One region of the Streptosporangium heterodermiicola genome, then DNA from elsewhere that is predicted to be linked to it. Evidence: riboswitches for the same ligand, from Rfam matches in the RefSeq annotation. Region 1 holds a riboswitch; each other region holds the start of a gene.

Region 1 (7,511 bases):
GGCGACCTCCAGCGAGACCTCGCGGACCAGGTCGCGGTCGCCGACGCGGACCGACACCTCTTCCATGGTCAGTGTCATGTGGAGCGCCTCCGCATCAGCCACAGGAAGAACGGCCCGCCGACCAGGGCGGTGATGATGCCCACCGGGATCTCCTCCGGCGCGATCAGGGTGCGGGCGGCCAGGTCGGCCGCGATGAGGAAGGCCGCGCCGAGCAGCGCCGTCGCCGGGAGGGCCCGGCGGTGGTCGGCGCCGATCAGCAGCCGCACGACGTGCGGCATGATCAGCCCTACGAAGCCGATGGTCCCGCTGACCGCGACGATCGTGCCGATCATCATGGCGACCAGCACGAACAGCGCCGCCCGGAAGCGGTGCACGTCCAGCCCGAGCGAGGCCGCGGCCTCCTCCCCTGCCAGCAGCAGGTTCAGCGGCCGCGACACCCCGATCAGCGCGGCGGTGCCCACCAGGACGGCCACCGCCGGGATCCCCACCACCGTCCAGGTGGTCCCGGCCAGGCCGCCCAGCATCCAGCGCACCGCCGCCTGCGTCTTGTGCGGGTCGTTGGAGGTCACCACCAGGAAGCTGGCCACGGCTGAGAGCACCTCGGCCGTGGCCACCCCGGCCAGCACCAGCCGCACCGTCGTCATGCGCCCGCCCGAGCGGGCCAGGAAGTAGACCGCCACCAGCGCGGCCAGCGCCCCGAGGAAGGCCGCGATCGGCAGGCTGAAGGCGCCGAACACGCTCAGGCCGAACACCACCACGGTGACCGCCCCGACACTGGCGCCGGAGGAGACCCCGAGCAGCATCGGATCGGCCAATGGGTTGCGCACCAGCGCCTGCAGGGCCATGCCGCAGACCGACAGGCCCGCGCCGATCACCCCCGCCAGGACGACGCGCGGCAGCCGTACGTCCATCACGATGGTCTCGCGCACGGGTGTCCAGGTCGGTTCGGCCAGGGCGGGGTGGAGGTGGTGGAGCAGGATGCCCCACACCTGCCCGGCCGGCAGGGCCACCGACCCGGCCGCGACGGCCGCGGTGACCGCCCCGCCGAGCAGGAGCACGAGCAGGCCGATCACGACCGGGTACGGCAGTCCCGGGCGCCGCGCTGGAAGCACGGCGCCCGCGATCGCCTCGCTCACCGGAACCGGTCGGCGTGCAGCTGCCGGGCCAGCGCCTCGACGGCCCCCGGCGCCCGCACGCCGAGTACCACCGACGACAAAGGCAGCACCGCGAACCGCTTGTTCTTGATGGCCGGTACGTCCTTCAGTGCCGGGTTGGCCAGCAGGAACCTCTCCTTGTCGGCCACCGGCTGGTCGCCGTAGTCGTAGATGACGATCCAGTCGGGCGCGCGCTCGGCGACCTGTTCGAACGACACGTCCCCCCACACCTTGTCGACGTCGGCGAACACGTTCTCGGCTCCGGCCAGCTTGATGATCTCGTTGCCGACGCCCTTGCCGCCGGCGGTGAAGGCGGTCTTGTCGCCGCTGTCGTAGACGAACAACTTGACCGGGGCGGCGTCGCCGACCTTGGTCTTCACACCGTCGAGGGTCGCCCGCAATGTGGTGATCAACGGTTCGGCCCGGCCGGAGACGCCGAAGATCTTCGCGACGTTGCGGATCTCGGTGTCGACCAGGTCCACCGACACCGCGCCCTTGGCGCACTCCTCGACGTTCAGGTACGTCTTGATGCCCGCCTTGTGCAGGGCGTCCCGGCTGCGGCCCTCCTTCTCGTCGAAGGTGCTGGCGAAGCCGCCGTAGACGAAGTCGGGTTCCTCCGCCAGGAGGGCCTCGTACGCCGGGTACTCCTTCGAGACGACCTTGATGGCGTCGTAGGCCGCCTTGTACTCCGGTAGCACCTTGTCGTCGAGGTAGGCGGTGCCGATCATCGACTTCTCCAGGCCGAGTGCCAGCATCACCTCGGTGGCGTGCTGGTTCATGGAGATCGCCCGTCGCGGTGGCCGCTCGTAGGTGTTTTTCTCGCCGCAGTTGTCGAGGGTGAGCGGGAAGCCCGCGGGCGCGGAGGCCGCCGGAGCGGCGGCCGGGATGTTCTCAGCGGGGGTGCCGCCGCAGGCGGCCAGCACTCCGGACACCAGGAGGGCGAGCAGCAGGGGAATGGGGCGTCTGCCCGTCATGACGTGTTCCTCTCACGGAATCTGCACAACGGGGCGGATCTGAAAGAGGGAATGCCACAGGGCTTCTCGGCGCGGCCACCGGCTCGACGGGCACGAGAGCCCAGCTCCTCCCCGGGGAAATCCGCCCCAGTTCATCGAGGAGGCGACCGCGTGAGTCTCCTGGCTCTCGGGTCGAGGCTCGTCCCCGCCTTCCCACCCCGGGGAGGGGCAGTGGCGTGGTGGGGATTCGCTCGCCGATCACAGTGGCGGGACCGCGCCGGATTCACACCGGCTTCCTCAGTCCGCGCTCGCCTACGCCGACCATGCTCGCACATCACCCATCAACGACAAAGGCCGCACCACCCGTCAGACCCGGTGCGCCTCCTCACGTTCGACAGGAGCGCTGGCGGGCACCCCGTGGAGCACCTGGGCGAGGACCTCCACGCCCCGCACCACGCGCGGTCCGGGCCTGTTGAAGTACGCCGGGCCGTCCAGCACCCACACCTGGCCCGCGCGGACCGCCGGCAGGTCGGCCCAGCCCGGAAGGCGGGTCAGCGAAGGCCACTCCGCTCGCGTCCGATCGGGCGGAAAGCCGCAGGGCATCAGCAGCACCACCTCGGGCCGGGAGGCTCGCAGCCTCTCCCAGTCGATGGCGGTGGTGTGCTCGCCCGCCTCGGCCAGCAGCGGCTCACCGCCCGCAGCCCGGATCTGCTCGGGAACCCAGTGACCGGCGGGCCACAGCGGGTCCAGCCACTCGATCGCCGCCACCCGCGGCCTCGGCCGGTCCGCGACCGCCGACCGCACCGCCGCGAGCCGCTCCTCCAGCTCGGCGACCCGCCGCGACGCCACGTGCGCCACCCCGAGCGCCTCACCGAGGTGCTCGATGCAGCGCAGCACGTCGGGAAGTGTGCGCGGTTCCAGGCTGATCACCCGCGGACCGGAGTCGAGCAGCCGCACCGCCCGCGACACCCCCGTGTAGGAGACCGCGCACACCTCGCACAGGTCCTGTGTCAGCACCACGTCGGGGGCCAGGGCCGCCAGCCGTTCGATGTCGAGGGTGTACAGCGACGAGCCCCGGTGGGCGGCGCCGCCCACCGCGTCGGAGATCTCCCTGCTGCTCATCCGGTCCGCGGCGAACTCCGCCGCCGTGACCACCGGCACACCCTCCACCACCTCGGGCGGCCAGTCACACTCATGGGTGCGTCCGACCAGGTCAGCGCCCAGCCCGAGCACCGCCACGATGTCGGTGGCGGCGGGCAACAACGACACGATGCGCATACCGCGACCCTAGCCGCGCCCCGCTCTGGCGAGGCGTGGGTGCCGCTGCCCAGCGCGGATCACGGGCCGTGCCGGGTCCGCCACGGAGCCCATCGTTCCGGTTACCGCCCTCTTCTGCCGTGTGATCGGGGTTCAGGAGGGGCGACGGCCCGTCGATGAGGTCACAAGCCTGGCGACCGCGTCGACGACGGGGGTCTGGCCGGCGGTGAGTTCGACGATCGTGCGGCTCAGTGCCGGCTCGTGCAGGGCGGCGTCGATGAACGCCGCGACGTCATCGCGCGGCACGCCTCCGTACTCGATCGCGAGGCCGGCGGTGACACGGCCGGTTCCCGGCTCGTCCAGGAGAGTCCCCGGCCGGACGATGAGCCAGTCGAGATCGGTGCGGGCGAGGTAGACGTCGGCGCTCTTCTTCACCCTCATGTAGTGCTCGAAGCCCTCCGTGCTCTGGGGGCCGCGCCCGGCCTCGGGGAACGCCGAGACGAGCACGAACCGCGGCACTCCGGCCCGGGCGGCGGCGTCCGCGGCCTTCTCCAGGCCCCTGCCGTCAATCGCGGTGGTCATGTCCGGGCCGGTGCCGTGGGCTCCGGCGGAGAACACCACGGCGTCATGCCCGCCGAGCCCGCGTGCCAGCTCCTGCACCGAGTCGCCGACGAGGTCACCTGCCAGCGGCGTCGCACCGGCCGCGCGCACGGTCTCGGCTTGCGCGGGGTCACGGTGCATGCCGGTGACCAGCTCACCGCGGGCGGTGAGCTGGCGGGCGAGCCGGCGGCCCACGCCTCCGGCTGCGCCGATCTGGAACACCTTCATTATCGTGATCTTCCCTTTCTCCGGGCGGAGCGACTTCGAGGCCGATCGCAGCGGTGAACGCCCGCATCGGGCGTCGCCCCCGACGTTGTCAGGCGAGGACGCCTCGGCGGCCCGCGAGCAGCACGATCACCGGCAGCAGCAGGCACTGGGCGGCGATGGCCAGCCAGAATCCGGGCAGGTGCCCGGCGGTCTCGAACAGATGGTAGAGGCCGCCGCCGACGAGGCCGCTCAAGGACGCGCCGATCCCTTCGGCCAGCCGCTGGTGCCCGAAGACGACCGTCGGCGACCGCTTCGTACGGCTGAGCATCTCAAGGGAGTTCTTGAGGAAGAGCACCGAGTTGCCGACGCCAAGAACGAGGATCCCGGCGGCGACCATGATCGCGTTCCCGCCGGTGAAGGCGATCATGCCGACGGCCAGACACCCGAAACCGACCGCCATCGCGTGCGCGTAGCGCATCCGTTCGACCCGTCGGGTCAGGAGGGGCTGCAGCACGGCCAGCATCAGCGAGTAGCCCATCATCGCCGATCCGTAGAAGACGGTGGGCAGCCTGCCCTCGGCGTAGGAGGACAGGAACTGGTAGAAGTGCATGTACAGGTAGAGGGTCAGGGCGGTCACGGCGAACGGCAGCACCGCCAGGCCGCGCAGTGCCCGGCGCAGTGGCTCGATCACCTCGCGCTCGTCTCTTCTCTCCCGGGGCAGGAAGGCGTGCCCGATCGCCATCACCGCGTGCAGCACCGCGGCGGCGACGAACATCCCGCCCGGGTCGTGGATGAACAGCGACCCCACCACCGGCCCGACCGCGATGCCGACGTTGCCCGTGGCGTAGCTCGCCGACATCAGCCTCGGCCGGTCGTCCGGGCTCGCACCGTGCACCGTGTAACCCCGGACGCTGGGCGAGTAGAGCCCGGTGGCCGCCGACCGCAGGAACAGCGCGGCGACCGTCACCTCCGGCCAGGCCCCACCGACGAGGAACCCCAGCGATCCGACGGTCTGCAGGACCATCGCGATCACCAGGGATCGCTGGAGCCCGATCCGCTCGGCGAGGGCCGCACCCGGCACCCCTCCGGCGAACTGCACGAACGTCGCCACCCCGAGAACGACGCCCACCTGGTCCATGCCCAGTGCCATCCGGTCGCGCAGCAGAACCGCCAGGTACGGGTACACGGAAAAGCTGACGAGATTGACGAGGAACCCACTGCCGAGCAGGGCGAGCTGTGTGCCGGTGAACGATCGGACACCGGATCGCGCGGGGGCGCCCGATGTCTCCCGTCCGGTGGATGTCATGCCGGTCGCACCTCTTCGCGGGAGGAAAGCGCGAGACCGGAGGAGAGCGTCTCCGGACGTGTGACGGTCATGCTCGGCATGTCGGCCGGACAGGCCGGAAGGTTCCCCTCACGAGGGAACACGTTACCGCCGGGTGTCATCTCGGCCGGGGACACCCGAGGATCAGCCCTCGGGAGCATCGGTGCTCGTCGCGATGTCCATGGTGGGGGTGGCCGCGAGCAGAGTGCGGGTGTAGGGATGGCGGGGGTGGGTGATGAGGTCCCCGGTCGGGCCCTGCTCGACGATCCGGCCTCCTTTCATGACGGCGATCCGGTCCGCGAGCTGGGACAGGACGGCGAGGTCGTGACTGATGAACAGGCAGCCGAACTCGAGCCGGTCACGCAGGTCGCAGAGCAGGTTGAGCACCGTCGCCTGGATCGACACGTCGAGCGCGGTGACCGGCTCGTCGCAGATCAGCAGGCGTGGCTCCAGAGCCAGCGCCCGCGCGATCGCCACGCGCTGCTGCTGGCCTCCCGACAGCTGCCCGGGACGGCGATCGCCGACCTGGGGGTCGAGCCCGACGAGGTCCAGCAGTTCGCCCACCCGCGCGGACCGGGCCCGGGAATCGCCGATCCGGTGGACGAGCAGCGGCTCGGTGAGGGCTTGTCGTACCGTATGCCGTGGGCTGAGCGTGAGGTAGGGGTCCTGGAACACCATCTGGACCTGCCGCCGATGGGCCCGCAGGGCCCGGCCCCGGAGCGCGTGCACGTCCACCCCGGCGACGCGCACCACCCCGGCGCTGGGCCGGTGCAGCCCGGTCACGACCCGCGCCAGCGTCGTCTTGCCGCACCCCGACTCACCGGCCAGCCCGACGATCTCGCCCGCCGCCACGCGCATCGTGACGTCCTCGATCACCGCCGTGACGTCTCGGCCGCCGCGGCCCCCGCCGTAACCGGCGCTCACTCCGACGATCTCCAGCACAGGCCGGTCCCCTTCCCTTCTGTGGTCGCGGGGCGGCTGGGGTGGCGTAGGCAGGCCGACCGGTGTGCGTCGGCGCGGACCGGCGTTCTCAAGACCAGCGCCTCCAGCGTCTCCAGGGGCGGCGGCCCGGACACGCAGGCCGCCGCCGCGAGCGGGCATCGGGGTGCGAACCCGCAGCCCTCGGCGTCGTCGGGACCGGCGCCCGCCCGGCCGGGCATGGTGCGAAACCGGGTGCCCGGTGCCGCCCCGGGGCGCGGTACGGCGTCCAGCAGGCCACGGGTGTAGGGGTGGTCGGGATCGGTGACCACCGTGGTGAGCGAACCCGACTCCACGATCCGGCCGCCGTAGACGACGGCCACGCTGTCGGCCAGGCGCGCCACCACCGCCAGGTCGTGGCTGACGATGACCATGGACATGGACAGTTCGTCACGTAGACGCGCCAGCAGCGCGAGCAGCCGCGCCTGCACGGTCACGTCGAGAGCCGAGGTGGGTTCGTCGGCGACGAGCAGCTCCGGCTCACCGGCGAGGGCGATGGCGATCTGTACCCGCTGGCGCATCCCGCCGGACAGCTGATGAGGGAACTCACGGGCGACCTCGGCGGGGTCCGGCAGGCCGGCCAGGCGCAGCAGTTCCTCGGTGACCCGGCGGGTCGCGGCGCGCCGGCCGCCCCGGCCCGCGTTGCGGACCGCCTCGTCGACGTGCGCGCCGATCGTCCGCAACGGGTTGAGGGCGGCGCCGCTGTCCTGGAAGACGACGCCCACGCGGCGCCCGTTGATCCGGCGCCGCTCTCCCGGGGAGAGATCCGCCAGTTGCCGGGCCCCGGCACCGGTGCCCAGCAGCGCCGAGCCGGTAACCACCGCGTTCGGGTCCAGCAGGCCGAACGGGGCCAGCGCGGCCGTGGTCTTACCGCTTCCGCTCTCGCCGACGAGGGCGAGGACCTGCCCGCGCCGTACCTCGTAGGACATCCCGGCGACGACGCGACGGCGGCCGTCGCCGCCGCCGGGGTAGGAGACGGACAGGTCCCGAACGCGCAGCACCGCGTCGTTCTCGGCAGAATCTTCCTGCGCCGCGTCT
Region 2 (7,511 bases), on a different contig from region 1:
GGAGGCCGTCGCCGCCGCGTTCGCGTACACCGCGACGCTCGCGGGCACCCCAGGCAACGCGGCGGCGCTGGCCGAGGCGGGCCGGTTCTTCGGCCGGATCGCCCACCTGCTGGACGCCGTGGAGGACCGGGAGGAGGACGCCGCCCGGGGGGCGTTCAACCCGCTGACCGCCACCGGCACCTCCGTACGGGAGGCGCGGCGGCTGTGCGACGACGCCGCGCACGGCCTGAGGCTCGCGCTGCTGGAGCTGGAGCTGGCCGACCGGCACCTGGTGGACGTGCTGCTGGACACCGAGGTGCGGCGGGCGGTCGACAGGACGTTCCGCCACGCCTCAGGACCGGATCACGGCCCCGCCCGCGAGGCGTGCGCGCGCCCGCACGGGGAGCCGCACAGGGAGCACGGCCGCCTCTCGGCGGGACACGACCACGCCCCCGAGCAGCACGGAGAGCACGGAGAGCACGACCTGGAGACGCCGTCCCGTGCCGGGGAGTCGGGGCACTCCTACGAGCGGCCCGGATCCGTCCGCAAGTCGGCCGCCGGGGTGGGGACCCTGCTGACCTGCGGTCTCTGGCGGCCCCGGTGGAGCTCCCGGAGACATGGCTCCTGGGATCAGCGCTGCTACCTGAGAGGGTGCGAGAACTGCGGCTGTGACGGGTGTGACGGATGCTGCGACTGCTGCAAGTGCTGTGGCAAGTGCGACGGGTGCTCCTGCGACTGCGGCGCCTGAGATTCCGGGGCCCAGCCCGCCGAACCTCGCGGACGGCCCCCGAAGGTGCCTCACGAACCGAACGGGCGGACCTGTCGCCTCAACCCCGACCTCGGCCCCGGCCTCAGACCGGGTCCGGCCGGTCGCCGTCCTTCTCGCGGGCGCCGTCCTTCTCGGTGGGGTCGCCCCCCAGCCCCCGCGACATCAGACCGGCGCCCATCAGCCCGGTGAGCGTCCCGGGGACGGTCGCGGACGGGGGCGGGGTCTCGACCCGGAAGCGGGGCAGCGCCTCGGGATACTTGTCGCGGACGAAGGCCACCATGTGCTCGCGCATGTCGCACTTGAGATCCCAGGCGCTGGCGGAGTCGGCGGCGCTCATCAGGGCGCGCAGCTCCAGCAGCCCGTTGGGAAGGGTGTCGGTGACCTGGAGGGTCCAGTCCTTCTGGTCCCAGAGCGGGTGCTCGCGCAGGGCCCGGTAGAGCTCGGCGCGCAGCTCGTCCACCGGCACCGACCAGTCGACCCGGAAGATCGCGTGGCCGATCACCCGGCTGCTGTGCCGGGTCCAGTTCTCGAAGGGGTTGGCCGTGAAGTAGGAGACCGGCAGGACGAGCCGCCGCTCGTCCCACAGCCGCAGCACCACATAGGTGAGGCTGAGCTCCTCGATCCGGCCCCACTCGCCCTTCACCACGACGACGTCGTCCAGCCGGAGCGCGTCGCTGAAGGCGAGCTGGAGCCCGGCGAGCATGTTGCCCAGGGTCGACTGGGCGGCGATACCGACGACGACACCGGCGATCCCGGCCGAGGCCAGAAGTCCGGCTCCGAGCGCCTGGACCTGCGGGAAGGTGAAGAGCATCGCGCCCAGCGCCAGCACGATGATCACCGCCGAGGCGACCCGGCGGACCAGGGTGATCTGGGTGCGAATGCGCCGGGCCCTGCGGTTGCCCTCGCCCTCGACGGTGATCAGCCGTTCCAGCACCACGTCGGTGACCGCGAAGGCGGCCTGGATGACCAGCCAGGTGACGCACCCGATCATCGCCAGGCCGAGCCCCTGGTAGACCAGCCGGCCGACCACGCTCGTCGCCATCTGGGGCTCGTAGGCGGTGTAGGCCGTCACCACGGCGGCCGTGGCGAACCCCGGCCAGGTGCAGCGGCGGATGAGCGGACCGGCGAGAACCCATTTCTCGCCGATCAGCCGCGAGCGCAGCACCCGCCGCACCACCTCCACCGCCACGACGGCGACGGCCACGGAAACAATCATCGTGATCCAGCTGGACACTTGCGGCGTCCCCCTCGACGTCTTTCATCCTCGTCGTCCTCTTGCCTGGATCACCAGCTAATCAGAAGGATTCGTCGAATGTGACATTGCCTTCGACGGCGATCTGGTAGGCCGAAACCCGCCGTTCGAAGAAGTTGGCCAGCTCCTGCACGTCCTGCAACTCCATGAACGCGAACGGGTTGGCCGTGCCGTACCGGGCGGGCATCTTGAGCCTGACCAGGCGCTGGTCCGCCACGTACTCCAGGTACCGGCGCATCTGGTCCACGCTCATCCCGAGCAGGCCGTCGCCGCACAGGTCGGCCGCGAAGGCGAGCTCGGCCGCGACCGCCTCCTCGATCATCCGGGTGACCTGCTCGGCGAGCTTGTCGTCGAACAGGTCGGGCTCCTCGGCCCGTACGGTCTCCACGACACCGAAGGCGAACTCCATGTGCATGGACTCGTCGCGGAACACCCAGTTCGTCCCGGTGGCCAGGCCGCTGAGCAGGCCCCTGGAGCGGAACCAGTAGACGTAGGCGAAGGCCCCGTAGAAGAACAGTCCCTCGATGCACGCCGCGAAGCAGATCAGGTTGAGCAGGAACGCCCGCCGGTCATCCCGCGTCTCCAGCCTGGTCAGCCCGCCGAGCGAGTCGATCCAGCGGAAGCAGAACTCCGCCTTGTCCCGGATCGAGGGGATGTGCTCGACCGCGGCGAAGGCCTTGACCCGCTCGTCGGGATCGGGCAGATAGGTGTCCAGCAGGGTCAGGTAGAACTGGACGTGCACCGCCTCCTCGAACAGCTGCCTGCTGAGATACAGGCGCGCCTCGGGGGCGTTGAGGTGCTGGTAGAGGTTGAGGACGAGGTTGTTGGCCACGATCGAGTCGCCGGTGGCGAAGAACGCCACGAGACGGTTGATCAGGTGGCGCTCCTCGGGCGTCATCCTCGCCAGGTCGGCGAGGTCGGAGGTGAGGTCCACCTCCTCGACGGTCCAGGTGTTGCGGATCGCGGCCCGGTAGCGCTCGTAGAACTCGGGATAGCGCATCGGCCGCAGGGTGAGATCCATGCCGGGGTCGAGCAACATCGGGGAATGCCTTTCGCGGAGCTTTCAGGGACGGCTACTGGCAGGCGTCGCAGTACTCGGGGTTCTCCAGCGAGCAGGCGACGGCTTCCGGCTCGGGCACCGTCGGCGCCGCCACGGTGGCCTGCGCGATCCGGGTGGCCGGGCGCGAGCGCAGATAGTAGGTGGTCTTGAGGCCCGACCTCCACGCGTAGGCGTACATCGAGGAGAGCTTGCCGATGGTCGGCGTGGCCATGAAGAGGTTCAGCGACTGCGACTGGTCGATGTACGGGGTGCGCGCGGCGGCCAGATCGATCAGCGCCTTCTGCGGCAGCTCCCAGGCGGTCCGGTAGAGCGCCTTCAGGTCGGCGGGGATCTCCGGGATGTCCTGGACGGAGCCGTCGGCGCGCTTGATCGCGTCGCGGGTCAGCGGGGTCCACAGGCCACGGGCCTGCAGGTCGCGGACAAGATAGCGGTTGACCTGGAGGAACTCCCCCGAGAGGGTCTCGCGCTTGAAGACGTTGGAGACCTGCGGCTCGATGCACTCGTAGCAGCCCGCGATGGAGGCGATCGTGGCCGTCGGCGCGATCGCGACCATCAGCGAGTTGCGCAGGCCGGTCCCGGCGATCCGCTCCCTGAGCTCCGCCCACTCCGCCGACCCCGCCGCCCCGTAGTGGTCGGGGTGCAGCACCCCGTCGGCGGCCCTGGTCTCCTCGTACGAGGGGTGGCGGCCCCGCTCCACGGCCAGGTCGGAGGAGGTCCGGTACGCGGCGAGCGCGATCTCCTCGGAGATCCTGGTGGACAGCTCCAGGGCGCGCGGCGAGTCGAACGGCAGCCGCAGCGCGAACAGCACGTCGGCCAGGCCCATCACGCCGAGCCCGATCGGGCGCCACCTCCGGTTGGCCGCCTCCGCCTCGGGGGTCGGGTAGAAGCCCAGGTCGATGGTGCGGTCGAGGAACCGCACGGCGGTGCGGACGGTCGCGCGCAGCCGGGCCCAGTCGATCCCGTCCTCGGAGGAACCCTCGGCCAGGTGGGCGGCGAGGTTGATCGAGCCGAGGTTGCAGACGGCGGTCTCCGCGTCGCCGGTGACCTCCAGGATCTCGGTGCAGAGGTTCGACAGGTGGATGACGTTCTCCGGCCTGGCCGTCTGGTTGGAGGTCCGGTTGGCCGCGTCCTTGAAGGTCATCCAGCCGTTGCCGGTCTGGGCGAGCGTGCGCATCATCCGCCCGTACAGGGTGCGGGCGGGGATCTGCCGGGTGAACCGGCCCTCGGCCTCGGCGGCCCGGTAGGCGTCGTCGAACGCGGCGCCGTACAGGTCGGTGAGGTGCGGGACCTCCTTGGGGTCGAACAGCGACCAGACCCCGTCGACCTCGACGCGGCGCATGAACTCGTCGGGGATCCAGTTGGCCAGGTTCAGGTTGTGCGTGCGGCGGGCCTCCTCGCCGGTGTTGTCGCGCAGCTCCAGGAACTCCTCGACGTCGGCGTGCCAGGGCTCCAGGTAGACGCAGGCCGCGCCCTTGCGCCGGCCGCCCTGGTTGACCGCGGCGACGCTGGAGTCGAGCGTGCGCAGCCAGGGCACGATGCCGTTGGAGTGGCCGTTGGTGCCCCGGATCAGCGAGCCCCGCGAGCGGACCCTGGTCCAGGCGATCCCGATGCCCCCCGCGTACTTCGACAGCCGCGCGACCTGCCCGTAGCGGTCGTAGATGGACTCCAGCTCGTCGCGGGGCGAGTCGAGCAGGAAGCACGAGGAGAGCTGGGGCCTGCGCGAGCCGGAGTTGAACAGCGTGGGCGAGCTGGGCAGGTAGGACAGGGTTGCCATGAGCGCGTACAGCTCGGCGGCCTCCTCGACGGTCTCGGACAGGCCGCAGGCCACCCGGAGGAAGAAGTGCTGCGGGCGCTCCAGGACCTTGCGGGTCCTCGGGTGGCGCAGCAGGTAGCGGTCATAGACGGTACGCAGCCCGAAGTACTCGAACCTGGCGTCGGCCTCCGGGTCGATCAACGCGTCCAGCACCCCGGCGTGGGCGGCCACGAACTCCGCGAGCCCGTCCTGGATCAGCCCCGCCTCGTGGGTCGCGGCGACGGACTCGGAGAAGTCACGGACGCCGTGCCCGGCGGCCTCGTCGGCGATCAGCCCGGCCAGCATCGCGGCGGCGACCCTGGAGTTGGCGGGATCGGTGATCACCCGTGCGGCGGCCTCGTCGATGGCCAGCCTGCGCCCGTCCAACGCGCTGGCGGCATTCTCGACATTCGCGGCATTCTCGACATCGCCGTTGTCCGTCGCGATCCCGGCGTTCCCGACGCCGCCCGTCGCGGTCGACACCGCGTTCCCGACGTTCCCGACGTTCCCGGTGTTTCCGGCATTCGCGACATTCTCCACGTCGCCATCGCCCGTCGCGGTACCCGCCGCGGTCTCCGCCAATGCCTGTGTCACGTAGTGCCCCTCGCTCGATCGGACTTCCCCGTACGGCTCCGCCGGATGGGCACGCGTCCGCGAGCGATCCCGGGCACGCCGGATCGCCTCGTTCCGCGGGCCCTCCCACGAGGCCCTGGACAATCACGTCACCGGCAGGTCTTCGGACTCACGGGCACACCACACACGCCTACCGGCCGTCGCTTCCCGGGCATGACTCACCCAGTGCTCAAATGACGGCTTTCGTTCCCGTTCACCGCTGCGGGGCAGTCCCGGAATCTCACCGGGTTCCCTCTTGCCTCGCCCCTCGCGGGGCGAACCAGCAACGAGCAGGATCCTACATCTAGGGGCGTCTGACGCAACTACCCCAACAAGTTGTGTCGGACGACTTCAGCAGCCCGAGCTCGTGAAGCACACCGCGAGTGCGGGCCGTCTCGGTGGAGAGCCACTGGCGAAACTCGTCGCCGCTGAGGTAGACCCGGCTCCAGCCGTGGGACGCGCACAGGGCACGCCAGCGCGGCGTGGCGTCGATACCGTCGCACAGGGCGATCGCGGCGTCCCGGTCCCCCGGGCTCATGTCCTTGGGCCCCAGCAGGCCGCACCAGTCGCTGTACTCCAGCCGGACGTCGACCTCCATGAGCGTCGGGGCGTCGATCCCGTCGATCCGGCCGCCGGAGGAGACCACCAGGGGCCGCAGGCGGCCCGCGGCGATCTCGGGCCGCAGGGCGCGCGCCGACCCCAGCAGGGCCGCCACCCCACCGGCGTGCAGCGCGTCGGCGGCGTCCTCGGGGGTGAGGTATCCGGCGTACTCCAGCAGCCGGGTGTCCACCCCGAGGCACTTGCCGATCATGCCGTAGAGCACGTGGTCGGAGCCGCCCTCCGACCGGCCGCCGACGGTCAGCTTCGCGGGGTCGCGCCGCAGCCGCGCGACGAAGTCCTCGAAGGTACGCAGGCTGGAGCCGGAGGGGACGACCAGGACCGCCCAGTCGCCGACCAGGCGGGCGATGGGGGTGGCGGCGTTCACCACGGCCGCGGTGTTGGCGATCTCCGCGGCGGCCACCATCGGCATCGAGGTGACGAGCAGCCTGCCCTCGCGCGCGAAGGGGCCGCGGAAGGCGCCGAACGCGTCGCGCGGGGCGGAGCCCAGGGCCCCCTCCCGCTCGACGGCCATCGCGGTGCTCACCAGTCCCGACTGGACCAGGACGGTCGCCAGCCTGCCCGCGATGCCGTCCCAGCCGTGGCCGTCGGCGGTCGGTTCGAGGAGGAACAGGCGCTTCACCGCGGAGGCGGCGCCGTCCGTGCCGCACCCCGCGACGAGCACGGCCCCCGCCGCCAATGCGAAAAACCCCCTACGGCGCATAAGCGCCCCTTCCCCCCAAGAACCCCCTATTCCACAGGTTACCTACCCATCACTTTCCGTGATGAAGTGGGGTATGCCGGAACTTCCGGTGGTCCGCACTCGATCACGGACCACCGGAAAAGACACCAAAAATCCGGATATCGGAGACGATCGCTTCACAGGATCCGAGGGCGGGACTCACTCCACCGTGACGCTCTTGGCCAGGTTCCTGGGCTTGTCGACGTCCCGGCCCAGCGCCACGGCCGCGTGGTAGGCGAAGAGCTGGAGCGGGATCGACAGCAGGATCGGGTCCAGCTCGGTCTCGTTCTTGGGCACCACGACGCAGTCGTCGGCCAGCTTGGGATCGGCCGTACGGTGGCCCACCATGAGCACCCGGCCGCCCCGGGCGCGGATCTCGCCCAGCGTGGTGAGGTTCTTGTCCAGCAGCTCGTCGTCGGGGACGATCGCCACCGTCGGCATGTCCGGCCCGATCAGCGCCAGCGGCCCGTGCTTCAGCTCGCTGGCCGGGTACGCCTCGGCGTGCACGTACGAGATCTCCTTGAGCTTCTGCGCGCCCTCGCGGGCCACCGGGTAGCCCCTGACCCGGCCCACGAACATCATGCTCGGCGACTCGGCGTACCTGCCCGCCAGCTCCTTGAGCTGCGGCTCCAGCGCCAGGATCTCCTTGATCTGGTCCGGCAGCCTCCGCAGGCCGTCGCAGATCCTGCGGCCGTCGGCGGGCGACAG
Region 3 (7,511 bases), on a different contig from region 1:
GAAATCGCAAGGCGAACACTTGCAAAAGAAGCACAACTGCTTGTGGCAACACATTCACCTGAAGTCCTGGGTCGCTTCCCACTTGAAAATATTAGAATGTGCGTCAGGAATGGACAAAAGATCAGAGTAATCACACCGAATTCTAGAGCTCAAATAAGAGATTCCGTTGGCATCGAAACACCAGTAAAGGCTTTCGTCTTAGTGGAGGACGAGTTCGCGAAGACCTTATTTCAGTCCTTGTGCGGAGAGCTAGCACCTTGGTTATTGCGTGAGTTGGAGATAATTTCCGCTGGAAGCGCCTCCGAAGTACTATCTGGAATACGCGTATTCGCACGATCTTCCCAATTCAAATCATTTGCAATCCTAGACGGAGATCAAAGAGATTCGTCGCTGGCAAAAAAGTCCAGCGACCTTAAAATCCTCTTTTTACCTGGCAGCCAAGAGCCGGAGGACGAGCTTTTAAACAATGCGACTTTAGAGTTGGAATGGCTATCTGAAATACTTGCTAGGTCTGTTGACCACCTCCTTTCCGCCATTTCTGACTGTTCCAACCTCGACCATCAATACAAATTGAAGTTTTTGGCAACGCGCCTGGGTCATCATGAAGCTTTTTTGATTCACAGCTTAATTCGCGCATGGCTCCGCAATCCGCAGGTCAAGCAAGAAGCAGATAGCATAATCGCTACGATTGAAGGTGCAAGCCTCTAGGATTAGAATCTGAATGTTAAGCACTGAGAGTCGACAGAAACACACAGTACCTTCGGATTACAGAGCTGACGATACGGCATAGAAAAATGCTTGCATCGCTTGCGTTGCCATAGTCATTCGATGGCAAGTCCCGACGAAGGAGGGACGCGGCAGCCGATCGCCCGACTGAGCGCGGTGATATTCGAAGTGAGCGATCGTCACGGCCTTCGTGCTTACGGCCCCTCATAGGGGAAATGAGGATTTAAAGGCAAACTCACAGTTCGATGAGCCTGTAATACTGGCTGTTGTCGAGGAAAATGCAGTGAACCTTCGGTTGTGCCGAATATCCCAGCTGTTTGCTGCAGCGGTAAGTGGCTGGTGATAGCGCGTTGACGGTCGGCGAGCACATTCGGTACGGCGGGCAGGCTGGTGTGGCGGGCGGCGGGGTCCGGCCACCCGCGCCGGGCGGGCGCGGGACGGGACCGGCCTCCAGGCCGCATGCCCGGCCCCGATGTCCGTCCGGCGCGGGTGGGCGTGCCCCGCCGTGCAACGGCGCGAAGCGCTGACGCCTTAGTTCTACCTGAAGCCGCCAGTGACAATCAGATGATCGTCTCAGAGAATCCGAGAGATACCGAGAACATTGAAATCCATTCATTTAGCATCAGAATTCGGCATCCAAAATGCCAATCTCCTCACAAACAGAAAGATGCAGCTCCGATGAAATTTCAGAAAGTTCCTCCGAAATATCACGTTCAGTCAGTTCTACGAAAGAAGGACAAGGGCTTTCAAAGATTTCATCAGACCAATCGGCGACATGACATATGATCGTTCCGGCAATTTCGGGCACCTTGGTATTTTCCCAGACTAACTTAAAACTTATAGACGAAACCATGGCGTCCGCAAATCGTTCGATTGATTCTCTTCTGAGCTCTGCGATTTTTTCGGCGGAGGAATTCGCTTTCGCCTTCGCGGCGCCGAGCGCTTGTGTGGAAAAAACCCAAGCAGCGAAGTTTGCCCTGAACTCCTGATAGGAAGAGGCCAGCGCGATCTGATCAGATCTCCCTCCAAAATTAAACAAAAGCGGGTTAAGGTTGGCCTTGTATTGCCGCATAGCCTTGCGATCGAGAGGGTTATTTGGGTCGTCGAATCGTGTGTGGCAGTTTGGACATAGGGCGATTAAGTTTTTGAATTCATGCTTTCTTGCTTTTGCCCACGGGATGATATGTGCGATCTCTACCGGCGTGGCACGGCAGGTCGGGATTGCGCAGCGATGGCCAGCCTCGATGAGGACGCGTCGTCGTAGATCACGGGGTATAGCAGGTCGCTTCGTGCTCATAACCGCATGCTAACGATGCACACCGACAGCAAAGGAGGCAACGCTAACCAGGTGAGGTCGGCGGAACAGCTTTGGGTGAGGCTGCCATGAGGTAGGAGATTAAGGTCCGTACTCTAACCGCAAATCGGACTTACTAAATGACTAAACGCGGGCAGGTCCTTGAGCTTTAGCTGTCCGGCTACCAAGCGGGATAGCGCGTGGGTGGCGCTGGTCGCGACCGGCCGAAGAGCCGCAGCGCGGCCAGCGACCGCCCGACGCGCGCAGGCCGCCGCAGGCGGACTGCCTTGACCCTGTAATGAAAGTCCTCGCGGATCGACCCGCCAACGCGATCTCGATCATGTAACTCAGGGACCTACATGGCCGGTTGCCCAGACGTCCCGGCAGCTCAGAGCATCGATCGCTCAATGAGCTGCTACGCCGACCGCTCCCCCGTGAATAGTTGCCTTTGCGACTGAACTAGTGGTAGTTGGTGTCGAACCACTTGGTCATCTCCAGCGGCGCGACCCCCTCGGCGCCGCGGGCCATCGCGAAGTACGGGTCCGCGACCCCGGAAAACCGCTCGGGCACCGCACCCACCAACGCGATCGCGTCCAACACCTGGTCATACAACGAGAACGTGTTGGACGGCACCCCATCCAACCCCGCCCCCGACAACTCCCGCCACACCCCTAGCCGCAAACCAGCGGCCGTCTCTCTCAGACCGGCGGCGTCCGTGCGCCCGGCCCAGTAATCCTCCGTCGCCCGCTTCAACTCGCGACGGCCCCCGATACGCGGGTACCCCAAAACGGTCGTGGTGACCTTGCTCATGGCGTCCTTCCCTCGGCTCATGCCATGCCGACCCACAGCCACGAGCGAGGACATGCGAAAGACGCATCCCAGGCCCTCCCACGAGGCCACGGATCACCGCACACCGGACGGCGCACGAGCGACTGGCAGGTCTTCGGACTCGCGGGCGTCCTACACACTTCCTACTGACCGTCGCTTCCCAGATGCACACACACCCAGTGCCAATGACGGCGTTCGTTCCCACTCACCGCTGCGGGGCAGTCCCGGAATCACACCGGGTTCCCTCTTACGACTCCCGGCACCACCACGGCCCCGGGAGAACCAACCGCGCCACGAGCATAACCCGCCTGCCGAAGAGATCACGCTCCCCCTGGCCGAGCAGCGCTACGCCGGAAGCGGCCACTGACAACTGAGCCGGCACGGCAACGCATCACCACTGTCCGCAAGGCCGCCAAAGAACGGGCTCATCGTGAAGTGGAGGGACTTCATAAAGATGCGTTCCAGGCACCCGGAAGCCGTCTTCGCTCTTCCGTACCGGATCCGGGGGAGTTGATCTAGGCTTGACCGCATGACTGGCTACCTTCAGGTTTCCACCACAGCGGACAGCCGTGATGCGGCGATGAATCTTCTCAGATCTGCCATCCGTGCGAAATTGGCAGCATCGGGCCAAGTCCTCGGACCTGCACAGTCTGTTTTCTGGCATGAGGGGAAAACGGGCGAAGGGGAAGAGTGGCAGATCTTCCTGAGGACGACCGTGGAGCGCTACCCGGACCTGGAATCACATTTGATATCCGAGCATCCGTGGAACAATCCCGAGGTGACCTTCACATCGATCGACGGTGGTTCGACCCCTTACTTGGAATGGCTGAGCAAGAAGACGGCGCCCCCTCCTGGACAGGACTGAATCTGCAACCCATCACCACTGTCCGCAGGATTCCGAAAGAACGGGCACGCCATGAGACCCGATGTCATACGGCGGGTGATGACGCTTCAGGGGAAATCATGGATTGCAGGTGTTCGCGCGCCTGCCGTACCTCCGGGGTGGCGTTCCATTTGAGGGACGCTCGGAGTATTTCGTGAACCCGTTTGTTGACTCTCGCCGAAGCGACGAACGGGAGCGCTCGCGCCAGTTCGTTCATCCGATCGGCTGCGAAAGACAGGTCGGAAGCCCTCAGCGCCGTTTGTATCTGCCGTCCCAGGTACTGTGCTCGGAAAAGCGGTGACCATTGCCCGATCGTGCTGGCCGCTTCGTTCAGCAGTGTTCCGGCTTCCCCGTACTCGCGAAGGTGGCTCAGCCCTATGCCGACGTCACCCGCCAAGGCGGCCTCTCCGAAGGGGGAAAGCCCTCCGACGTTGAGCGCGCGATCAAGCGCGTTCCGGGACGCTGCTTTCTGCTCCGGTATGAGCGCAAGGGAGCGCCCAAGGCGCATGTTCAAAGATGCCTGCTGGCTGCTGGTGATGTCCGGGACCAGTAGTCCTCGCTGGGCGTAGGTGACTCCTCGGGCGTGATCACCTCGGTAGAGACTGACCCGGCTCAGGCTGTCGTACGCGCGGGCCTGGCTCTTGAAGTCCTGGGCTCGGAGTGCGAGGTCAAGCGCGATTCCACCGGTCCGGTCGGCCTGGGCAAGCTTGCCTGCGTCATACAGAACGAGGGTGACCTGATACATGAGTTCAGAAACCGCTTTTTGCAGGGGCTGCTCGCTGACGTCTTTCAATACTCTGTCAACGTGCTGCATGTGACTTGACGCACGCGACATGAGGGGAATTCCGCCAAGTTCATAGCGGCTGCGAGCAAGTGACGTAGCCAACGTGTTCACATAGTTGGGGTCTTGATAGGGATTCGCACTGGTAGAAGGAACGAAGATAACGGATGCGGCGGCTGCCAGAAATTCCCTGCGTTCCACGGACTCCTCCACTTTGGGCGATATGCGTATTTCCCAGCCCACGCGCGCCAGCAGGTTGATGGCCTTCGCCATGCCGGTGTCCTTCTGACCTCGGGACACCTCGGAGACCCATGCCTGAGAAACACCTAGCTCACGGGCGAGATCGGTCTGGGTCCACCCTCGCTGCTCCATGATCGCTTTAAGGGCATCTGGGAAAGTCCGCACATCCACCGAGTGAGCGTATCGCTGTGAGCGATCTTTCCCCTAGCACTCCTATCGCTGTAAGCGATGCCCTTGCCGGTGCTCTCAGAAACGGGTCGGAACCATGAGGGCCCCAAAGAGCGCGCACCTGTGAGAGGAAAGGCGGGTGTTATGAGAGTGACGCAAGGCGAAACAGAGAGGCAGAGCGAAAGTCAGGGTGGCGACGAGTGCGGCGAGGTGATCACCGACGCCACAGCGGAAAGCCAGGACAGGGCTCTGGCCGTCGTGCACCGACTTCTCACCGAGCACGGCATTCGTGCCCACCGCCACAACACGATCAGCCTCGGACTCTACGGCAACCATGTGGACCTCCCCACCTGGCCGAACCGACCTGACTCCCGGACGTGGGTGAAGCGACACCCGCCGGAACTCGCGGTGATCGGGCCCCAAGGCCGGCGCGATGTCACGGTGACCATGGAGTCACGCTCGGGGTGCTACCTGGTGTCCATCCGCAACGGCCCTGATCTTCAGGCTGTCGGACAGGAACAGCCGGGAAAGGTGGTTGACCTGATCCTGGCCGCTCGTGGGATGTGACCGTGTACGGCTGGGTCATCCTGGGCGATGCGGCCACGAAGCGCGTCAACGGCCAAGAGATCGTCATCACTGCGGGGAGGTCGGGCGACCTCGGGGCGGCCATCAGGGCTTGGGAGGACAACGAGCATCACCGGATGGTGTACGAACTGGGAAACCTCGGTCGCCTGGTCAATGACGCGTTGGACCGGCTACGACAGGCCGGGGACACCTGATAGCGAAGGCGAAGGTAGGTCGCTCTCGCTGTTGGTAACCATGTCATCCGGCGGCAACCCGACCCGAAGCACAGGGCCGCCAGGCCCGCGCGTCGGAAGCGGGACGGCAGAGGTGTCACTCCCACCATTCGAGCGTTCCTGATGAACACGAGCGGAGCGGGCGGCAGTGCGTTCACGGTCGGCGCGGTGTTCGGTACGGCGGGCGGGCCGGTGCGGCGGGCGGCGGGGTCCGGCCGTCCGCGCTGGGTTGAATCGAGGCCGGCGCACGTCAACACGAACGCCTATGAGGGCGGTTCGTGAAGGACAGCTGAAGTTCGCCGTTGCCACACGGACGAGATCGGGAAAATCCCGCTCCGCAGCGATCTGGAGGCCTTTTCACAATTAATGCGAGGCTCTCCTCGAATTGTTCTGATTCGCTTGGCGACCGGCCATTGACAACGCAGCCGGTGGCCAGGTCCACCGGGTGAACCTCAGGGTCGGCACGAGCAAGCGCGCGCCTGACGGCCTTCGAACGCCGCCCGCCGGTGACCGGGCTCGCGCTCGACGTGCGGCGGGGGTCTGTCTCCCCTCGCGACAAGCGGCGTAACCGGTTGCCGCGGTGCCCATCACCGTGGCCGCGACCGTCGACGGCCCACGCCGGTGTCGAGATGAACCGTCGATTCGACATGCTCGAATTCCCGGTTGGGAATCCGTCGATCAGCCAGGAAAGTTCACGAATCGAAACCCTTGACAAAGGGTCTCGCATTTATCAAGGCTGTGGTCAGTACCAAATCGAAGAGGATTCGAGTTATTCGAATGGCGACGACAGAAATGCCGACGACGAGGAAATCGTCGAGTACGACCAAGGCGTTCGAGCCGCTGGGGACGGTGGCGTCCGCCGGCACAGCTTCACAACCCTCGTCGGCCAGGACGTGACGGCCGCCCTGGTCGACGGCTCGACCGGAAGCACGCTGACGAGTGCGACTCACAGGTGACGCGTACGTCTCGCGCGAACTCCCGGCACCCGTCGAGTCCGGTGCGACCGCGACGCTCGTGCTCACCGATGGTGGCGGGAAGGAGTTGCCGCGCGCGAGCGTGACCGACGAGTGAACCCAACCAGCGCACATCGGCACCCGTGACGGGGGTCGCGCCTCACGCGCGGCCCCGAGGCCCGGAGCGGCACGAACGGACGCCTTGCTCAATGAAGAAGGAAGCGCAATGAAAGCAACAACTCGCAATCGCAGACGTCGCTCGGCCGTGGCGGCCCTGGGCGTGGTCACCCTGGGGGCATCTCTGCTCCTCGCCGCGACACCGACCACCGCGATGTCGGCCACCGCGATGTCGGCCACCGCGACGCCGTCCGCCGCGGACGGGCCCAGCGCCTCGATCATCTTGGGCGAGGTCAACGAGGAGAACGGTCTCCGCCAGATCGAGCAGGGTGACGGCACGACCGCACCCGTGACGGTCGGCGGGCGGAGCGCGCGCAAGACCGTGCAGACCTCGGCACCGGCGCAGCACATGTACTTCCAGGTCGACGACGCGGTCGCCTTCGATGGCGCCTTCGTCGCGTGCCTGCAGGTCGAGTACTTCGACGAGGGCGGGGCCACGTTCCGCGTCCAGTACGACTCGACCAGCAGCGCGTACGCCGGGACGGGTTCGGTGAACCGCACCGGGTCGAACACGTGGAAGACGGCGGGCTTCGAGCTGATGGACGCCCGGTTCGCCAACCGCGAGAACGGCGGCGCCGACTTCCGCGTCGAGGCGGGCACGACCGGGGTGACCTTCAACAACGTGAAGTTGACGATCATTCAGGACGACGACGGCGTGACCCCG
Region 4 (7,511 bases), on a different contig from region 1:
GCTCTTGGTGGAGAAGTGGCCCCGGTAGCCTAGCATGTGCGACCAATGCCGTAGTGGGAGCAGCCGGTATTGAGGCAGACGGTTCAGGGTGAAGCAGGTCAGGATCATGCGTCGGGCGTGTTCGGTCGCGTCGAGTCGGGGGATGTCCCGAGCGTCACGGATGCGTCGGTCCACCGTGCCCGCCGACTCGGCGCCCTTGGTCGCGTACTTGGCCACGTACGACGCCACCCGCTGATCACTCACACCGTCCAGGTCGGTGGAGAGGTAGACCGGTCGCACGTCGAGTTGGTCACCCCAGCGCAGCAGAACCGGGGGAGGAGCATCCGGCGACTGTTTAGAGGCAGGCACCACGATCTGTTCGGCGGCTTGCCGGATCGCGGTGTCCAGCAGCGGGACGGTTGCCCAGTCCGGGGGAGGGGAGGCAGGACCGTCCGGGCCGTCGAGGCGGATCACCGCGTGGAAGTGGACCAGGCCGCGCGCTTGGTACTCGGCGACCTTGGCATACGACAGGCGCAGCACCTCCCGCAGGTGAGCACGAGGCACGCCGAGCTGCCGGGCCAGGACAGCGGGGAGTGCCTGGGTGAAGCGGCGCCACAGCTCTCCCGCGTGAGCGTTCCACAAGACCGCGCCCTGGTAGTCGTAGCAGTCCACGCAGAGCGGTTGCCCTGCTTGCGGGTCATCGCGGTCATGGCGTCTGCCGCAGCCCTCGTATCGGCCATGGGGGCAGGTGGGGGAGTCGCGCCGGGGACGGCAGGGCAGGGTCTTGCCGTCCTTGCCTGTGCGGTGAGCGTGGACCGCGCCGAAGGAGGGAGCGGTGAAGGTGGCGAACACCCGGGGGTGGCCGCCCACGTCTTCGGGGACGCCCTTGCCGCCGCGTAGGCCGGAGATGATGAGGTGGTAGGTGTCGTCTTTGTAGACCGCCGAGCAGGCCGCGCATCGGGAGGCGCGACGGTTGCCGCAGGCGGTGAGTAGGAACCCGGTCGGTTCGTCGGCCGTTCGGTAGACGTCGAGGATCTCACCGGTCGCGCCGTCGAAGGTCAGGCGTTCCCCGTGCAGGCGGACCGGTTGGGCACAGCCGCCCGTGGCGTAGACCATGCGTTGCCACCGGGCGAAGTCGGGCATGGTCGCGCGTTGCAGGGCGGCCAGGATGTCAGGGGCGAAGGAGGGGGCCGGGTTCACGCGGCCCCCCTCTCGGCTTCGAGGGACGGGGGTTCGGCGCGAGTCGGCCCGTCGGCCAGCTCGATGCCGTGGATGGCGGCGATGCGCCGCCATTTCTCGGGTGACCACCGAGGCGACTCGGCGATCTTGCGCTTGGACCACTCCCGTACAAGCGCGGCGTGCGGTACCAGTTCGGGAGGTACCAAAGGACTCCCTTCTCTCTGCGGAGTTCCCACGCCATTTCGGGAAAAGGCAGGTGCCATCGGCAGGCATACGGAAAAGACATGACTGCGCAGGAACGGCACTCGTCAGCGAGATTGATGGAGTGTCGAGGTCGCGCGACGGTGAACCAGTGAGCGCTGCCTGTACTGCTGGCCTACCGCTGGCCGGGTCCCCCCAGCGGAACGGCTCTCGTCTTCATGGTGCCCGGTGGCGTACTGCGCTCGAATGTGTCGCGTCTGGTCTCTCGCTGCTTCCCGAAAGACGGGGGAAATTATCTATGGTCATTTTGCCACGGTGACCGGGAAATTATGCGTGCGGGAATTTCCGCCGGGACGTCCTTCGAGCCGTCCCCTGTCGTCCGGTGGCGTCCGGCTGCGTCCACTGACGTCCGGCTGCGTACGGCTGCATCTGATCGTCAGGGGCAACAAGTAAGGGAGCTGTCACCTGTCGGTCAGGTGCTCAGCTCCCTTGGAGGCGAGGACGTCCCAGGACGTCTTACTCCATCCACACCGGTTCGAGGAGGTCGGGGTCGAAGGTGGCCCGCCCCTTGCCCGCCGGATACACGATCACCGCGTGCAGCATCTCCCGGACGTGCGCCCTCTTCCGGGACAGCGGTAGTCCACCCTCCGCTTCCGGGAGGTACCAGCGCCGCCGGATCTCCTTGATGTCGGTGACCATGCTCGCCCGCTGGCGTTCCGCCCGTCCCGTGATCTTGTTCTTCTCCGCCCGCAACCGGGCGATGTCGCTTTCCAGGTCGGCGGCGTTGCGGAAGTAGAGGTTGTTGGAGATGTTCCGCGCCCGCCACTGCCGGGTCAGTTCCTCCAGTTGCTCCTCCACGTCGCTGAGTTCCTCTTCCCTGGTCCACAGCGGAGCGTCGTCCACGTCCGTGTACTGGGCGAGTTCCATCTGACCGAGCACGAGTTCCGAGATGGCGAAGTCGACCAGATCCCCGCGTCGCGCGACTCCGCCGCAGCCGCCCACGTCCTGACCGGGACAGAAGTAGATGTGTCGCTTGCCGTCCTTCGTCTTCCTGGTCCTCAGCGGTACGTTGCACACGCCCCCGCCCTCGACGGGACGACCGCAGCGCAGCACACCGTTCAGCAGGTAGCGATGCTCTCGGTAGTCCAAGGGGAGGGGAGCACCTACGGCGCCGCCCCGCTTGACGGTGTGTCCCTTGCGGGCTGTCGAGGATGTCCCGTACGGCCAGCCACTCCTCAGGGGTCAGGGTCGGTTGCCATTCCCCGGTGATCGGGTCGTCGCTCGTGTCGTGGACCAGTTCGCTCCGCAGCTCCCGGTAGCCGCACATGCGCGACCTGGCCGGTGCCGTCTGAGCGCGTTTGCCGGTCGTTGCCCCGGGAGTCTTGATACCTCGTGGTGATCCGTGCTTTCCGGGGGAGGCGGGTGGTGGCTCTGCCGGAGGGTGGGGGCGGGTTATGCTCGTGGCGCGGTTGGTTCTCCCGGGGCCGTGGTGGTGCCGGGAGTCGTAAGAGGGAACCCGGTGTGATTCCGGGACTGCCCCGCAGCGGTGAGTGGGAACGAACGCCGTCATTGGCACTGGGTGTGTGTGCATCTGGGAAGCGACGGTCAGTAGGAAGTGTGTAGGACGCCCGCGAGTCCGAAGACCTGCCAGTCGCTCGTGCGCCGTCCGGTGTGCGGTGATCCGTGGCCTCGTGGGAGGGCCTGGGATGCGTCTTTCGCATGTCCTCGCTCGTGGCTGTGGGTCGGCATGGCATGAGCCGAGGGAAGGACGCCATGAGCAAGGTCACCACGACCGTTTTGGGGTACCCGCGTATCGGGGGCCGTCGCGAGTTGAAGCGGGCGACGGAGGATTACTGGGCCGGGCGCACGGACGCCGCCGGTCTGAGAGAGACGGCCGCTGGTTTGCGGCTAGGGGTGTGGCGGGAGTTGTCGGGGGCGGGGTTGGATGGGGTGCCGTCCAACACGTTCTCGTTGTATGACCAGGTGTTGGACGCGATCGCGTTGGTGGGTGCGGTGCCCGAGCGGTTTTCCGGGGTCGCGGATCCGTACTTCGCGATGGCCCGCGGCGCCGAGGGGGTCGCGCCGCTGGAGATGACCAAGTGGTTCGACACCAACTACCACTACCTGGTTCCCGAGCTGGGCCCCGAGACCCGGTTCCGGCTCGACTGGAGCAAGCCGCTGGCCGAGTACGCCGAGGCGCGGCGGCTGGGCGTCGAGACCCGGCCGGTGCTGGTCGGGCCGCTGTCGTTCCTGCTGCTGGCCAAGTCCACCGAGCCGGGCTTCGCGCCGCTGCGGCTGCTGGACGGCCTGCTGGAGACGTACGCCGAGCTGCTGGAACGGCTCGCCGCGGCGGGGGTGGCCGAGGTGCAGCTGGACGAGCCGGTGCTCGCCGCCGACCGTACGGACGAGGAGCTGGCCGCGCTGCGCCGGGCCTACGCGCGGCTGGGCGAGCTGAGCAGCCGTCCCCGGCTGCTGGTGGCCACCTACTTCGGGGAGATCGGGCCCGCGCTGGAGATCCTGGCCCGCAGCCCGATCGAGGCCGTCGGCCTGGACTTCGTCTCGGCGCCCGGCAACCTGGAGGCGCTGGCCGCCGCCGGCGGGCTGCCCGGCAAGACCCTCGTCGCCGGGGTCGTCGACGGCCGCAACGTCTGGCGTACCGACACCGCGAAGGCGCTGGCGACCTGCGCCGCGCTGCTCGGCCTGAGCGACCGGCTGGTGGTGAGCACCTCCTGCTCGCTGCTGCACGTCCCGCTCGACCTGGACGCCGAGACCTCGCTGGACCCGAGGCTGCGCGAGCGGCTCGCCTTCGCCAGGCAGAAGGTCGACGAGGTCGTACGGATCGGCAGGGCGCTGAACGGCGAGGAGGTCGTCGCGGGGGAGAGGAGCGTCGAGCGGTTCCTCAACCCCCGGGTGCGGGCTCGGCTGGACGCCCTGGGCGAGGGCACCCCGCGCGCCCCGCACGCCGAACGGCTCGCCCTGCAGAACGCCGACCTGGGCCTGCCGCCGCTGGCGACCACCACCATCGGCTCCTTCCCGCAGACCGGCGAGGTGCGCCAGGCCCGCGCCGCCGTGCGCTCGGGCGAGATCGACAGGGCCGGGTACGAGCGCAGGATGGAGGCCGAGATCGACCGTGTCATCGCGCTGCAGGAGGACATCGGCCTGGACGTGCTGGTGCACGGCGAGCCCGAGCGCAACGACATGGTCCAGTACTTCGCCGAGACGCTGGAGGGCTACGCCGCCACCGAGCACGGCTGGGTGCAGTCGTACGGCAGCCGCTACGTCCGCCCGCCGATCCTGTTCGGCGACGTCTCCCGTCCCGAGCCGATGACGGTGCGCTGGGCCTCCTACGCGCAGTCGCGGACGAAGAAGCCGGTCAAGGGCATGCTCACCGGGCCGGTGACCATGCTGGCCTGGTCCTTCGTCCGCGACGACCAGCCGCTGGGCGAGACGGCCAGGCAGGTGGCGCTCGCGCTGCGCGACGAGACCCGCGACCTGGAGGCGGCGGGCATCAGGATCATCCAGGTCGACGAGCCCGCGCTGCGCGAGCTGCTGCCGCTGCGGCGGGCCGACCGCGGGGCCTACCTGGAGTGGGCGGTCGCCGCGTTCCGGCTCGCGACCAGCGGGGTGGCCGACAGCACGCAGATCCACACCCACATGTGCTACTCGGAGTTCGGGGAGATCATCGGCGCGATCGGCGACCTGGACGCCGACGTGACCAGCGTCGAGGCGGCCCGCTCCCGGATGGAACTCCTGGACGACCTGCGCGACTTCGGCTACACGCGCGGTATCGGGCCCGGTGTGTGGGACATCCACTCGCCCAGGGTGCCCTCGACCGGGGAGATCGAGACCGCTCTTCGTACGGCCGTGGCCACGGTGGATCCGGCCCTGCTCTGGGTCAATCCCGACTGCGGCCTGAAGACCCGCGGCTACCCGGAGACGGAGGCCAGCCTCAGGAACATGGTCGAGGCGGCCCTGCGCGTCCGGGGGGAGACGGCCTGACGGCCTGACCGTCACCGTGTTCGAGGGGCGTGACCCTGTCCGGGTCACGCCCCCTCCTCGCCGCCGTGCGCCGTCCGCGCCTGACCGTCTCCCGAATCTTCCGTGACTCGAATATTTACTGTTAGGAAACTTTCTTTTATATTCGAGTCAACCCCCCAGCGAAGGAGCAGGATATGCGCAGAACGGTCACCTTCCTCGCGATGGCGATCACCGCCATCGCCTCGACCGTGTTCATCGCCTCACCGGCCAACGCGCACGGCTACATCTCGTCTCCGCCGAGCCGTCAGGCCATGTGCGCCCAGGGCCGGGTCACCGGCTGCGGCGACATCATCTACGAGCCCCAGAGCGTGGAGGGTCCCAAGGGCCTGAAGAGCTGCCACGCCAACGTCGCCCGGTTCTCGCAGCTCAGCAACGAGAGCAAGGGCTGGCCGGCGACGAGCGTGGGCAACTCGGTCACCTTCAACTGGGTGCTGACCGCCCGCCACGCCACCAGCACGTGGGAGTACTTCATCGGCAACACCCGGATCGCGGTGTTCAACGACGGCGGCAGGCAGCCCGGCGCCACCGTCTCGCACAACGTGAACCTGGGAGGCAGGACCGGCCGTCTGAAGGTCCTCGCCGTCTGGAACATCGCCGACACCGCCAACGCCTTCTACTCCTGCGTCGACCTGCAGCGCTAGTCCAGGCCGATCCACGACCCACCGAAGACCCGCGACCTCACGGTCAGATCTGATCGCGAAGGCCCGGACCCCGCAAGACCTGAACCGCTCCCGCGCCCTTCGTGGCCCGACGGCGTCCCTCGCCGTCTCCGGCCCGATGGGCGCGGGAGCGGTTTCGCCGTTCCCGCGCCCTCCCGTCCCGTCTCTCCCCTTGGCCCCTTGCCCGGCCAGTCCCTCCCCGTGAACCCGTGAACCCTGCATGCTCGCCCCCGCGACCCCGCTGACAGACTCCCGAACAGTAGGAGAGAGGTCACCAAGGGCGACCGTGGCGTCACGGAAAGGATCTCCCGTGAATGGGATCCGGAATGGCGGGTGTGACGTCGTGGACATAGCAGCTCAAAGTGTGCAACACGGCTTTTCGCCTGCGCTTTAATTGCCAAAACCTCGGTGATTCAACTCAAGGGCAATGGGGAACAGATATCGTGCCTCCAGGGTTCCCGGCGCCCGTCGGGGCAGGGGTCGGCACTGTAGGGGTGGGCGGTGGCTCGTCGCACAAAAAGAATCACCGATGTCGCCACGGCGATTCTGGTGGTTTTAGGAATCCTGGTCGGACTTCCGGTGCGAATGGTCGAGGAATATCTTCCGGACACGGTCGTCGAGCACCGGATCGAATGGGTCGCGATTTTCGGATTAACCGCCTCCCTTGTCGTCCTGCTGGCATGGATGACGCCGAAACTGAGAGAGTCGCGCACGCGCGGCGGGCTCTTCCTGGTGCCGGACCGGCAGCCGGGCTGGGTGCGCAGGACCGAGCTGGACGACGTGGTCTCCACCCTGACGATGAAAGGCTCGGGCACGGTCGGGCTGACCACCGGCCTCGCCGGGGCGGGCGGGTTCGGCAAGACCTCCCTGGCCGTGGAGGCGTGTCACGGCGACGAGGTGCGCAAACGGTTCGGCGGCGGCGTCATCTGGGTCACCGTGGGCCGCGACCGCGCCGGTGCCGACATCGCGGCGCTCGCCAACGACGTCACCGAGGCCGTGCTGGGCGTCCGGCCGGAGTTCTCCAGCCCCGAGCAGGCCGGTCACCGGATGGCCGAGGCCCTGGCGGAGCGGGGCCGCGTGCTGCTCGTGGTCGACGACGTGTGGAGCCTCAAGCAGCTGCGCCCCTTCCTGTCCGCGGCCGTGCGGTCCCGGGTGCTGGTGACGACCCGGCTGCCCAGGGCACTGCCCTCGAAGGCGATCGCGATGATCGTCGACGAGATGGCGCCGAGGGTGGCCGTCCAGGTGCTGAGCCGGGGGCTGCCGCCGATGAACCCCGGGGCCGTCAGCGACCTGGTGGGCCTGACGGGGAGATGGCCGCTGCTGCTGTCCCTCGTCAACGCGCGGCTGCGCGACGAGCACGCCACGGGGACGAACGCCGACGTCGCCGCGCGCCGGGCGGCCGAGCGGCTCGGCCGTACGGTCCCCGCCGTCCTGGACGTCACCGCCGCCTCGCAG

The links. Region 1 has a riboswitch for cobalamin ahead of ACSC1Q_RS35050 (ABC transporter substrate-binding protein). Riboswitches for the same ligand answer to the same signal wherever they lie in the genome.
Region 2: linked by a shared signal. The riboswitch ahead of ACSC1Q_RS04710 (ribonucleoside-diphosphate reductase subunit alpha) and the one ahead of ACSC1Q_RS35050 (ABC transporter substrate-binding protein) in region 1 are both predicted to bind cobalamin.
Region 3: linked by a shared signal. The riboswitch ahead of ACSC1Q_RS06665 (uroporphyrinogen decarboxylase/cobalamine-independent methonine synthase family protein) and the one ahead of ACSC1Q_RS35050 (ABC transporter substrate-binding protein) in region 1 are both predicted to bind cobalamin.
Region 4: linked by a shared signal. The riboswitch ahead of metE (5-methyltetrahydropteroyltriglutamate--homocysteine S-methyltransferase) and the one ahead of ACSC1Q_RS35050 (ABC transporter substrate-binding protein) in region 1 are both predicted to bind cobalamin.

What each region holds. Positions count from the first base shown of each region.
Region 1 covers NZ_JBPJSR010000022.1:130,181-137,691, reverse strand. Annotated here, with positions in the region: gene ACSC1Q_RS35060 (ABC transporter ATP-binding protein) at 1-78, opposite strand, end outside; gene ACSC1Q_RS35055 (FecCD family ABC transporter permease) at 75-1,136, opposite strand; gene ACSC1Q_RS35050 (ABC transporter substrate-binding protein) at 1,133-2,128, opposite strand; cobalamin riboswitch at 2,261-2,459, opposite strand; gene ACSC1Q_RS35045 (cobalamin-binding protein) at 2,474-3,385, opposite strand; gene ACSC1Q_RS35040 (NAD(P)H-binding protein) at 3,518-4,192, opposite strand; gene ACSC1Q_RS35035 (MFS transporter) at 4,281-5,477, opposite strand; gene ACSC1Q_RS35030 (ATP-binding cassette domain-containing protein) at 5,640-6,437, opposite strand; gene ACSC1Q_RS35025 (dipeptide/oligopeptide/nickel ABC transporter permease/ATP-binding protein) at 6,416-7,511, opposite strand, start outside.
Region 2 covers NZ_JBPJSR010000002.1:194,176-201,686, reverse strand. Annotated here, with positions in the region: gene ACSC1Q_RS04725 (DUF5685 family protein) at 1-727, shown strand, start outside; gene ACSC1Q_RS04720 (mechanosensitive ion channel family protein) at 831-1,952, opposite strand; gene ACSC1Q_RS04715 (ribonucleotide-diphosphate reductase subunit beta) at 2,044-3,039, opposite strand; gene ACSC1Q_RS04710 (ribonucleoside-diphosphate reductase subunit alpha) at 3,074-5,446, opposite strand; cobalamin riboswitch at 5,563-5,764, opposite strand; gene ACSC1Q_RS04705 (tripartite tricarboxylate transporter substrate-binding protein) at 5,769-6,761, opposite strand; gene glmS (glutamine--fructose-6-phosphate transaminase (isomerizing)) at 6,963-7,511, opposite strand, start outside.
Region 3 covers NZ_JBPJSR010000002.1:637,801-645,311, reverse strand. Annotated here, with positions in the region: gene ACSC1Q_RS06675 (OLD family protein) at 1-708, shown strand, start outside; gene ACSC1Q_RS06670 (HNH endonuclease) at 1,349-2,023, opposite strand; gene ACSC1Q_RS06665 (uroporphyrinogen decarboxylase/cobalamine-independent methonine synthase family protein) at 2,480-2,830, opposite strand; cobalamin riboswitch at 2,938-3,150, opposite strand; gene cutA (divalent-cation tolerance protein CutA) at 3,378-3,713, shown strand; gene ACSC1Q_RS06655 (helix-turn-helix domain-containing protein) at 3,778-4,923, opposite strand; gene ACSC1Q_RS06650 (hypothetical protein) at 5,065-5,487, shown strand; gene ACSC1Q_RS06645 (hypothetical protein) at 5,490-5,699, shown strand; gene ACSC1Q_RS06640 (hypothetical protein) at 6,347-6,673, shown strand; gene ACSC1Q_RS06635 (hypothetical protein) at 6,657-6,788, shown strand; gene ACSC1Q_RS06630 (hypothetical protein) at 6,897-7,511, shown strand, end outside.
Region 4 covers NZ_JBPJSR010000002.1:649,343-656,853, forward strand. Annotated here, with positions in the region: gene ACSC1Q_RS06695 (replication initiator) at 1-1,179, opposite strand, end outside; gene ACSC1Q_RS06700 (hypothetical protein) at 1,176-1,364, opposite strand; gene ACSC1Q_RS06705 (hypothetical protein) at 1,876-2,508, opposite strand; cobalamin riboswitch at 2,813-3,025, shown strand; gene metE (5-methyltetrahydropteroyltriglutamate--homocysteine S-methyltransferase) at 3,133-5,358, shown strand; gene ACSC1Q_RS06715 (lytic polysaccharide monooxygenase auxiliary activity family 9 protein) at 5,532-6,038, shown strand; gene ACSC1Q_RS06720 (NB-ARC domain-containing protein) at 6,741-7,511, shown strand, end outside.